Regions from separate parts of the Pseudarthrobacter sp. AG30 genome, predicted to be linked through region 1. Evidence: riboswitches for the same ligand, from Rfam matches in the RefSeq annotation. Region 1 holds a riboswitch; the other holds the start of a gene.
What was found. A riboswitch is a leader RNA that binds a small molecule or an ion and turns the genes downstream of it on or off. The one in region 1 is predicted to bind cyclic di-AMP.

Region 1 (5,835 bases):
CGGGTCCGTTTGCACCCACCCAGCCTAGCGAACAGCAACCGGCCTGGAAGCCGCTTGTCAGGCGGCGCGCTCGGGAAGCAGGAATGGATCCCAGGCGGGGGTTGGCTTCTCCAGTTCCTTGATCTGCCAGATGGTTCCGTGCGGCGGCTCCGGCACGAAGCGCAGGGTCCATCCCATCTCGCCGGGGGTATGGTCACCCTTGACGTTGTTGCACCGCAGGCAGGCAGCCACGAGATTCTCCCAGGAATCGGCTCCGCCCCGCGATTTTGGGTGGACATGGTCGATTGTGTGCGCTGCCTTTCCGCAATATGCACACTTGTGCCCGTCACGTCGAAGCACACCACGGCGGCTGACGGCCGTTGAGTGGTTGTACCGCGGGCGGATGTAGCGGTTGAGGAGGATCACGGACGGGCGGCCCAGGACGTCAGTGGGGCCCACCACGGGATCATCCCCCTCGGCCACCACGCTCGCCTTGCCTGTGAGCACAAGCACCAGCGCCCGGCGGAAGGTGATAACCGCCAGCGGTTCATATCCAGCATTCAGAACGAGAGTGCGCATGCACGTACCTCTTCACGGCCGCACCCGTCAGGGGCACGAGGGCCGGCTGCCCTCGGCATGTCCGGGCTATGGATCGACATCACAAGAGTAAACAGAGAATTGCAATATCAGGTAATCGGATACGCGGAGGCCGGATCCCCACCCCGGTGGCGGGAGCCGGGATGCACGCAGAATGGCGGGAGTTAAACGGGAAAAGACCCCCGCCTCAAGGGCAGGGGTCCTTCCGGGCACATCTTATGCGGCGCCGCGTGCGGCGGGCGGCAGTGGTTACCGAACGTGGATGAAGACCGGTCCGGAGCCAACGTTGGCGCTGAACACAACGGTGTCGTTGCCGTTGAAGCCGCCGTGGACGGCCATCCCGTTTCCGGCGTAGACGGCGATGTGGGCCATTCCTCCGCCACCGTCGGCGTAGTAGATGAGGTCGCCGGGCTGGGCCTGGGATGCGGACACCCTGTCACCCAATGACAGGTAACCGGCGGGCCAGTCGTGGAAGTGGATGCCGACGGCAGCCAGTGCGTTGGTCACCAGCATGGTGCAGTCCTGGTGTACGCCAAGCTGGGCGTAGGCAGCGGACAGGATGGCAGCACCCTTTCCGCTGGCGGAAACCTGGGCGGCGGGGGCAGCCGTGGCATCGGCAGTTGCAACCTTGGCAGTCACCTTGGGAGCGGCAACGGCCTGGGCAACGGGAGCGGGAGCGGCTTCCTGCACCGCAACCTCGGGCTCGGGAGCCGGTGCCGGAGTGGTGGTAACGGCCGGCTTTTCGAAGCTGATGGCAATGGTGGAGGCCGCTGAGATCGGAGCGTCGACGGCGGATTCAACTTCCATGGCGGATGCCGGAGCCGAGTCGCGCTTGACGTTGGTGTCGGCTGCGTTGGCTGCGATGCCGCTGGTCAGGACCAGGCCGGAAGCTGCAGCGATTACTGCAGCCTGGCGGCCCATGCCGCCGGCGTTGTCGCTGACAGCCTTGGCAACGATCGCGATCGAGTTGGTTTTGGTGACCTCGGCGCGGTGCCGTGCGGTAGCACGAGTCGTCATCAGTTCTCTCTTTCGTTTTCCTCTGGACCGCGGTGGCCTGTCCGAGGGGGTTGGATGCGCCGGCATCTTGGGGGTACGCCGGCGCGTCCCGAACGGGGATGTTGGTTTCTAGCGAAAAAGCTTTGGGCAAAGAAATAGCCCTTGGAGCGTGGAGCCCAAGAACTACTTGTTCAGGTGGTAGTACGTGGAAGTACCGGTGGCTGCGGGAGAGTGGAGCATGGTTCCCTGCGACGGGTTGAGCGCGCTGATCATCATGCCGTTGCCGACGTAGATGCCGACGTGTGCGCCGCCGTTCTGGACCACGAGGTCGCCCGGCTGGGGGGTGGAGGTGGGGGTCATGATGCTCCACGCGTTCGTGCGGGGAATGCTGATTCCAGCCTGCGCGTAGACCCACTGAACGAAGCCGGAGCAGTCCCAGCCGTTGGGGGTGGTGCCGCCCCAGACGTAGGGGTGGCCGATGCCGGTGTAGGCGATCGCGGCGATACCCGAGGTGGCTGCGGACGAAACGGCTTCCACTGCCTGTCCGGCCTTGGACGCCTCCTGGCCGGCAGTGGTGGCGGTGCGGTCCGCGGACGCGGTGGACTGGGTGCGCACGGTTTCCACCTTCGGGGCGGCGGTGGTCTTGACCGCCGGACGCTCGAAGGAAACGGTGGCCGTGGGGGCCGCGGTGACAGCAAGGGCGGTCTGTGCGGAACCGGACTCCGTGGAGGCCGAGATGCCGGCAGTGGTGTCCGCGGCGTTGGCCGGCAGGCCCATGCTCAGGATGAGGCCTGAAGCCGCTGCCACAACGGCAGCCTGGCGGCCCACGGTCCCGGCATTGGCGCTTACGGCCTTGGACATGGCGTCCAAGGGGTTGGCGCGAACCGTTTGCGCACGGTGGCGCGCAGAATTATGGCGTGAAGACACGAAGGTAGCCTCTCCCAATCCCTGCGAGGTGAGCTGTCGGATTCGGATGGGAGTCACCCGGCCACTTCGCTTCCTGGGAAGCTCATGACTTAACCCCAAGGCCTTCCAGAACGCAGAAGGCCAAAATTGGTTCCCCCGCCCCTGCCAGACGATGAAATGCGAACGGACCTTGAGCGGTGGCAGAGTTAGGCAATCCACTCAAGAGCGTCAACTTCGGAAAAGTTGACGCGAGTTAGACGGTACAGCAGTTTTGCTTCAATGTCACATTCAGGTCACGGCGGGTCACGGCGATCTGGGAGTGCGCAATCAAACGGTTACAGCCAGCCCATCGGATCGACCACTTCGCCGTTGACCTGGACTTCGAAGTGCAGGTGGCAGCCGGTGGACGCCCCGGTGGTCCCGCTCAACGCCACGACTTCGCCGCGGGAGACCGTTTGGCCCACCTTGACGTTGAAGGACGAGAGGTGGTTGTACGTGGTCTCCAGGCCGTTGCCATGGTCGATCACCACCCGGTTTCCACCGCCGAACTGGTGCCAGCCGGCGAAGGTCACGGTTCCTGTTGCGGCTGCCAGGACGGACGTCCCGCACTGTGCCACGAAGTCCTGTCCGCGGTGGAAATCTCCGGTGCCGCCGGTGATTGGGCTGACCCGGTAGCCGAAGGGCGACGCGGTCACGAGGGATGCCAGCGGCGCGGCCAGGGTCCCGGCGGAAGCCGCACGCGTTACCGATCCGGCCGACTGGGCGCTCAGCAGTTGCTTCAGCTTCCCGTCGGGGTCCGCCTGCGTCACGACGGCTGAGCGGCTGAAGTCGATCTGGGCGCCTACATCCGCGGAAATCTGGGGCTGGGGGCTGACTGCGGAGGCGGCCTGGGGCGCGATTCCGGCCGCATCCGTCGCCATAACGGGGCTGGTGGCGGGCATGGTCACCGTGAGCACCAGGCCGGTGGCGGCGAGGGCGATGCCGGCCTTTTGGCCGATGCCGCTGGCCGCGGCAAAGTCGGTGATTTGCCGGAACGGACCCCGGCGGCGGCGTGCATCCCGTTGCGGGTCGCGGGGGCGCTCCGCGGCGGCTACTTCGACAACCCGGGGTGCCTCAGGGGGGCCCGCCGCGCGACGGCGGCCCCGGGAGGTCTGCATGGTCAAGAAGGGTTCCTCTCTGGAATAGCCTGCGGAGTTAGCTGTCGGATTCGGGTCAGAGAGATCAAAGACCCGGTCCGTCATGGGCAAACTTCTACACAGGGGTATTCCCGGAAGAATCCTTCACTGGAGAGGCTTGCTGCTGACGGACTTCACCCCAAGGCAGTCCCCCGCTGCCGGTTGTGGTTCCCCCGCCTCTGCCAGTAACGACTCGTACACCTGGCCCGCTGGCAGAGCTCGGCTCCGGATCAGGTAACGCTTAAGTATCAACGCTGGGTTCCACTATAGGGGCTTAAGACCCTAGGTAACAATTCCGTTATCTTTGCGTGGAATCCCCCGGGTGGGGTACGGAAACGCGGCGTCAGGCCTGGTTCACGGCGACGAAAACGTGAGCCGCCACCTCGGGAGGCAGCTCCAGCGCGCCCTCGATTCCCGCCACCCGTACCGAAATGTAGTCACCGACGCGTTCCAGGGAGACAGACGCGCCGGGCCGGATACCGCCCTCGTCGAGCTGGGTCAGCAGTTCCGGCTCCACCTGGATCGGTTCCGCCAGCCGGCTGATGGTCACTGCCGATTCAGGCCCGTAGGCCTTCATTGCCTCCACCAGGCTGATGGCGCCGTCGCCGAACCCGGGTCCGGGCTGTCCGCCCAGGGCGGCAAGGCCGGGGATGGGGTTTCCGTAGGGCGACTCCGTGGGGTGGTCCAGCATTTCGTAGATGCGCCGCTCCACCCGTTCGCTCATAACGTGTTCCCAGCGGCAGGCTTCGTCATGGACATAGGCCCAGTCCAATCCGATCACGTCGGCCAGCAGGCGCTCGGCCAGCCGGTGCTTCCGCATGACCTCAGTGGCACGCTTGCGGCCGGTGTCGGTCAGTTCCAGGTGCCTGTCACCGGAGACGACGACCAGGCCATCGCGCTCCATCCGGCCGATGGTCTGGGAAACGGTAGGCCCCGAGTGGCGCAGGCGTTCGGCGATACGGGCCCGGAGGGCAACGATGTTCTCTTCCTCAAGCTCCAGGATGGTCCTGAGGTACATCTCCGTAGTGTCGATCAGATCCGTCATCCAGCTCAGCTCCTCGAGCGCAGTACCTTGCGTTGTCCCACCGTATCGCCTCTTCCCGCGACGTAGTCCGGGGAAGAGTTTAGCCTATTTTGATTTAGTCCGAATAGGGCCTGCCGCCTGCGGCGTCTCATTGGCTGGACATTGGCGCCGCCCGCTCCCGCCACCCTGCGCGCTTCAGGCAGAATTGGGGAAGGTTTGCACTGCAGCCATGGCCGGCTCCCGGCCACCCACCACCCGGACCACAGCTTTCGTCCCCGCCGAATGGAGCACCTGTGAGCGACACCAGCATCACGATTCCCGCCAACCTCCTGCCCCAGGACGGGCGGTTCGGGGCCGGCCCCTCAAAGGTCCGGCCGGAACAGATCGATGCCCTGTCCGCTGCGTCGAAGACTATCCTCGGCACATCCCACCGGCAGGCTCCGGTCAAGAACCTGGTGGGCTCCGTACGCGAAGGACTCAGCCAGTTCTTCCGTGCTCCCGAGGGCTACGAGGTGGTCCTCGGCGTGGGCGGCTCGACCGCGTTCTGGGACATCGCGAGCTTCGGCCTCGTGTCCAAGAAGGCGCAGCACCTGTCCTTCGGGGAGTTTGGCTCCAAGTTTGCCTCCGCCACCAACAAGGCGCCGTTCCTGGAAGCGTCCTCGATCATTAAGTCTGAGCCGGGCACCCGTCCTGCAGCGCAGGCGGAGGCGGGCGTGGACGTCTACGCGTGGCCACAGAATGAGACCTCCACGGGCGTCGCCGCCCCGGTCAAGCGGGTGCCGGGCGCCGACAAGGACGCCCTGGTCCTGGTGGACGCAACCTCCGCTGCCGGCGGCCTGGACGTCGACATCGCCGAAAGCGACGTTTACTACTTCGCCCCGCAAAAGAATTTCGCTTCCGACGGTGGCCTTTGGCTCGGCCTCTTCTCCCCCGCCGCCCTGGAGCGCGCTGCCGCCATCAAGGCAAGCGGCCGCTGGATCCCGGACTTCCTGGACCTCCAGACCGCCATCGACAATTCACGGCTGAACCAGACGTACAACACCCCGTCGCTGTCCACCCTGGTAACCCTTGACGCCCAGGTCCAGTGGCTGAACGCCAACGGCGGCCTGGACTTCGCCTCTGCCCGCACCGCCGATTCCGCCGGCCGCATCTACAGTT
Region 2 (5,835 bases), on a different contig from region 1:
ATCATGACACGCACGCACACCACACCCGCCGCACCGGCATCAACGTCAGCGCCGGCATCCAGGTCAACAGATCAGACAGTCGTCCGGCGGCCGAAACCCCGGTGGCTGCTCGGTCTCGGACCCCTGGTCCTGATAGCCGTCCTCCTGGGCCTGTTTTCCCTGCTGAACGGCCCGGGCCTGTCCCGGCTCGGCCAGGGAGTTCCACCCAAGGAAGAAGTGGCGGTGGAGGACGTCCGGCTGACCCCGGGCCAGATCATCATCACTGTCCGCAACGAAGGCCCGGACCCGGTGGCCATCGCCCAGGTCAACGTCTCGGACTACTACGCAGCCTTCACCCAGACCACCGAGACCATGGCCCCGCTGCAGACCAGCACCATCACCGTCAGCTACCACTGGGTGGACGGGGACCCCTACGAGATCGCCCTGGTGACCTCCATCGGGGGCAAGATCCCCGCCGCCATCGACGCCGCCGCGCTGAGCCCCGAACGCGACGGCTCCTTTTTCGGCCTGATGGCACTGCTCGGCGTCTACGTCGGAGTCATTCCGGTGGCGCTGGGAATGCTCTGGATGCCTTTCGTCCGGCGCTCCTCCGCCGCCTGGGTGCGCGGACTGCTCGGCGTCACCGTCGGGCTGCTGGCCTTCCTGACCTTCGACGCCACCCTTGAGGCCTTTGATCTCGTCGCCGGCACCAGCGCCTTCGGCGGACCCCTCGTCGTGATCCTGGGGGCGCTGCTGTCCTACCTGGTGCTGGAGGCGACCGACGCCTGGATGCGCCGGCACCAGGACCTGCACACCACAGGGGAGCCCGCCGCACTTTCGCCGCGCAGGCTGGCCCTGCTGATCGCCGTCGGCATCGGGCTGCACAACCTCGGAGAGGGCCTCGCCATCGGCTCGGCCTACGCCGTGGGCTCCTTGGCCCTGGGCGCCTCCCTGATCATCGGCTTCGCCATCCACAACACCACCGAAGGCCTTGCCATCGTCACCCCCATGGCCCGAACAAGACCCTCCCTTGCCCGCCTCGCCGTCCTGGGCCTGATCGCCGGCGCCCCTGCCGTGCTCGGGGCACTGATCGGCTCCACCGTGTACCAGCCCACCCTGGGCGCATTCCTCCTCGGTCTCGGCGCCGGGGCCGTCGGCCAGGTCGCTGTCAAGCTCCTGCCAATGCTCAAGGACCCCGAAGGAAAGACCTTCACGCCGCTGACCGCCGGGGGAATCGTGGCAGGCCTGGCCGTCATGTTCGGCACCGGCCTGCTCGTCGTGGCCTGAAACCGGCCAAACCCGTGCCGGCGGAGGCCCGTGCCATGCCACCTGGCCATAGCAGCCGTTGAGACAGTAGGGATCCATCCCGCCGGTCCCGACCTGTTCGATCAGGTTGTTGTCCTGATGGATCAAGCTGGCGCGGGATAATGAGGCCATGGCCAAGACTCCCGCCCAGCGCATCAAAAAACACGGCAGCAAAGCCACGGTCCCCGCCCACCAACTGCCTCCTGTGATCAACTCCACAACCAGCCGGTCGCCGCAAAAGGCGCAAGGTAACAGCAACCTGATCGTTGTTGCCGGCGTCGTAGCCAGCCTTTTCTTGTTCTGGTACCTGCACTTGCTCACGCTGAACCAGATGACGCAGTTGTCCGGCGGTCTCGCGATGCCGGATTCCCTTGTGGGCGGCTTTTCCACCGAGTATGTTGGGCAGCTGCGCGCTGCCATGGACGATGACGCCCGCGGGCAGCTCGGCTACGTCCACAAAACCGCGGGGACGCTGTTTCCTCTCATTTTCGGCTTCAGTTGGCTCCTGCTGATCGGCACGAACGTGGCCGTCAAGACCGTGCGTTGGGCGTTGTGGATGGCGCCGATACTCTTCGTCATCATCCGACTGTGGGCCAACGCTGCCGTTGACGCCGCCCTTGCTCCTGCCACGCCCGATGCCAGCGCGGTGGCTGCGGCGTCAGCCCTCACGGTCGGGGGCTGGGTGCTTCTCATCCTGAGCCTGATGGCGGGAGGGGCGGCGGTGTTCCTGGGACGCCGGGACGCCCGGCGGAAGCCCAGGCTGCCCTGACGATCCGCTGTTCCCACCGGAGAATGCGAAGGTTTCCACCCGAACGAACTGCGGGTGAAGTCAGTATTGCCGGTCTCATGTGGTTCGGACGGGCCCTTCTGGCAAATGAAAGAATCAAGTCCGACGTCAGAGCTTCCGCAGCCGCCGCCACATGGGGCAAAGGCGGCAGACGGCATCAAAGGCGACGGGCCGATAGTGGTCAAGGCCAAATGATGGCGTTCCGAATCCTTAACCATATTTAAGCGACGATGAGCAGCACGGGATGGGCGAGACCCCGACTCCTCCAGTTGCGCTGACCCGGCGCACGTAATGCCGTGACGCCCCTTCCGCAAAGCTAACGGAACGATTACGGTCCGATTAGTCAGCTATAGTGGAGCCTGAAGCATCGATACCAAAGCGTTACCTGATCCGGAGCCAAGCTCTGCCAGCGGATCAGGTGCACGAGTCACCAACTGGCAGAGGCGGAGGAACCATAACCGGCAGTCGCAGGACTGCCTTGGGGTGAAGTCCGTCAGCAGCAAGCCCTCATCCAGCTAAAAATCCTTCCGGGGACATCTCTGCGCAGAGTGCTTGTTACGGCGGACCGGGTCTTTGAACTCTCTGACCCGAATCCGACAGCTAACTTCGCAGGCTTACCCGGAGAGGAAAAAATCTTGGCCAGGCAATACTCCAGGGGCCGCCGACGCGCGACAGGCCCCGCTTCGGCGCGCCGGGCGACCGAGGTGTTTACCGCGGACAGGCCCCGCGATCCGCAGCGAGAAGCACGCCGTCGCCGGGGACCCTTCCGCCAGATCACTGATTTCGCCGCCTCCAGCGGTATCGGCCAGAAGGGCGGCATCGCGTTGGCAGCAACGGGCCTGGCACTCACCGTGACTGTTCCGGTGACCGGCCCTGTGATGGCCGCCCAGGAACCCGTTCAGGCCGCGTCCGCCGTTTCCGCCGCCCCACAGCCTGAAATTTCCGCGGCGCCGGGAGCTCGAATCGACTTCAGCCGCTCCCCGGTAGCCACGAAGGCGGACCCGGACGGCAAGTTGAAACAACTGCTCAGTGCCCAGTCGGCCGGTGCCCTCACCCGCGCAGCCTCCGCTGGAACTCTTGGCGCTCCGCTCGCTGCGATGACCACAGTTTCGCCGTTCGGGCTCCGGGTCAGTCCCATCACAGGCGGTTCAGGAGATTTCCATCGGGGACAGGACCTCGTCGCCCAGTGCGGCACTTCCGTCCTGGCCGCTGCCGCAGGCACCGTCACCTTCGCAAGTTGGGACCAGTATGGCGGAGGGAACCGCGTGGTCGTGGATCACGGCAACGGCCTGAAAACCACATACAACCACCTGTCTTCCTTCAACGTGACCAAGGGGCAGGCAGTATCCCGGGGAGACGTGGTGGCCTTCAGTGGGACCACGGGCGCCTCCACCGGCTGCCACCTCCACTTCGAGGTTGAAGTCAACGGGAAAGTTGTCGACCCCACCGGCTGGCTCTAAATTCAACTGATAGCGGGCTCCGCGCAAGCTTGCTCGCAGCGGCGGCCGGCTTCCATGCAGATACGCCAATGTGCTCGTGCATGCGATTCGCACTCGTCCGGGAGTCCGTGCAGACGGTCTGACAGGCTTTCAGGACGGCCCTGGTGATGTCCGATTTCGTAGCCGGTGTGCCGGGACAAGATATTCCCGGTAATGCCGCAGATGTAGGCGCTGCATATGGCCCAGTGCACTCGCTGCACGTCAGAGGTAGCCGGGATGGCCGTGCGCCTGAGCTGCCGGCACTCCTGACGCTGGAAGAAGTGGAAATGATCACTGAGTTCGGCGCAGTCCACGTTCCCGGAAAACCCGGGTCGTCCTGACGGCCACAGTCCGGGCTGGTGCGCGGCTCTACCGTGGAGCGTCGGGATCTGATGCGATCTCTGGCGCTGGCTCCTGGCGATGAGGGCAAAAGTTGCCGCTGATGCGAACGGAGAGATGCCCTGCAGCCGGACGGACTCCGGGCCGGGATCACCGAAGCTGGGGCGCTTTCGCACAGGACCTAGCGGTCCAACGCCGAGCCCGTGCCGAGCATCTTTCCGCCACGCCGATGACATGCTGGGCGGGGTCGGCCCGCTACCCGCCGCCTCCAGGCCTCGGGCCGAATTTCGTCACACGCTAATCATGTCCCCTGGAAGCTTCGCGTTTATACCGGCGATCGGTAGCGCAAGCGAGGGGATCCAGGCCGGCGCAGAAGTGAAAGATGCACGCCGCCATCTCTGATCTCCGAAGTACGGTCGAGGCCCGGTCCGGGGCGCGTCCGGTCACTCACCAAAGGTCATCGAAGCCGGGCTGGGCAGAACAGCTTACGCAGTGTCAGCAATCTGGAAATTGCCGGAGGCGGATGCGTCCGGGCCGCTGGATCGCCAAAAAGTTATGGTAAAAAGCCTAGGCGGCAGGAAGCGATTCGATAATGTTGATGAACCGGGTAGTGACGAGGGGTGATGGGTGATGGCTGTCGCTGCTCTCATCCTCACCGGAGTTTTTGCCCTGCTCGACGTCGCGCGCCACGTGATCCAGCGACGCAGCACGGGCGACGCCGGGATCCGGCAGTTCTCGGTCGGGCCTGGATCCCTGCAATGGTGGGCGCACTGGGGCATGGAATTCGGCACCCTGATCACGGGCGTGGCCGCGCCTATCGCAGACCTGACCGGACTCGCGCCGCTCGAGGTTCTGGACCACCCGGTGGCTCGCGGTGTCGGCACGGCACTTGCCGTGCTCGGCATCTTGGCTACCTTCGCCGCCCAACTTGCGATGGGAGCATCCTGGCGTATCGGTGTGGACGAAACCGAGCGAACCGTCCTGGTCACCTGGGGCCCGTTCCGGCTCGTCCGCAACCCGATCTTCAGTGCCGTGTTCCTGGCGTTCCTGGGCCTGACGCTGATGGTGCCCAACGTGGTCGCGGTCGCCGGGTTCGCCGCCATCCTTGTCGGCACCCAGATGCAGGTGCGGCGTGTCGAAGAGCCATACGTGCGCCGTACGCATGGCACCGCATATACCGACTACGCCTCACGGGTGGGCCGATTCCTACCCGGCATCGGACGGCTACGGTCTGATCAGCGGAATGAGCGTTGATGTCTGGCACGGGACGGCAGTCTGTAACCCCGGCAGGCAGCTGATGCCGTCCACCCGGGACCGCGCACCGCTTCAGCTGCCGACGCCACCTGCTACTTAGAGGAAAGCACCAGGGAAAAACACTGTTCCCGTGAAGGGCAACCGTGGCATCCGCGCACAAGAACCCGACCCTCATATGGTCGCCTCGGGATATGTAGCTGTCTTCGACAGGGACATCCTGCACGCCGGCCAACCGAACCTAGCCCCGCCCGCTGCGCTGGGCCAATGACAAGGACGGAAACCATGAGGAATGGGGCAGAATTCGCGCAGCACTTTGAGAAGCTCAAGGTAGGAAATCGCCTCTGCGGCAGCCGCCCCAACTGCAGATCTCCGGCTCTTTCAGGTCGACAAGACGCACCATCAGTCTCAGCAAACACTCGGGCCCCGGACATCACCCTGTTACCTTGCCGTTATACGTTGTTGAGGACCGATGCTTCCCCTCCCTAGAAGGAAATCATGGCCTTATCGTCTGACCTGTCCGATACCGTCGACCCTTCCGCCGTCGCGCCGCCCCCGGGCGCTCCACACAGGGGCGCGGCCCCGCGCGGGAGGAGGACGTTCCTACACGGCTTCAGGGACGATGCCCCGGCCTCGCTGGTTGTCTTCCTGGTGGCGCTGCCGCTGTCCCTGGGCATCGCCGCGGCCTCCGGAGCT

Region 2: linked by a shared signal. The riboswitch ahead of DC347_RS18100 (M23 family metallopeptidase) and the one ahead of DC347_RS17610 (C40 family peptidase) in region 1 are both predicted to bind cyclic di-AMP.

Annotation. Positions count from the first base shown of each region.
Region 1 covers NZ_QEHL01000020.1:113,680-119,514, forward strand. The annotation lists gene DC347_RS17595 (NTP transferase domain-containing protein) at 1-15, opposite strand, end outside; gene DC347_RS17600 (HNH endonuclease) at 58-558, opposite strand; gene DC347_RS17605 (NlpC/P60 family protein) at 826-1,593, opposite strand; gene DC347_RS17610 (C40 family peptidase) at 1,756-2,433, opposite strand; cyclic di-AMP (ydaO/yuaA leader) riboswitch at 2,504-2,677, opposite strand; gene DC347_RS17615 (M23 family metallopeptidase) at 2,814-3,635, opposite strand; cyclic di-AMP (ydaO/yuaA leader) riboswitch at 3,646-3,888, opposite strand; gene DC347_RS17620 (metal-dependent transcriptional regulator) at 3,997-4,698, opposite strand; gene serC (phosphoserine transaminase) at 4,971-5,835, shown strand, end outside.
Region 2 covers NZ_QEHL01000023.1:8,631-14,465, reverse strand. The annotation lists gene DC347_RS18115 (multicopper oxidase domain-containing protein) at 1-7, shown strand, start outside; gene DC347_RS18110 (ZIP family metal transporter) at 4-1,266, shown strand; gene DC347_RS18105 (hypothetical protein) at 1,415-2,053, shown strand; cyclic di-AMP (ydaO/yuaA leader) riboswitch at 2,456-2,702, shown strand; gene DC347_RS18100 (M23 family metallopeptidase) at 2,707-3,531, shown strand; gene DC347_RS18095 (isoprenylcysteine carboxylmethyltransferase family protein) at 4,519-5,142, shown strand; gene DC347_RS18090 (bifunctional SulP family inorganic anion transporter/carbonic anhydrase) at 5,638-5,835, shown strand, end outside.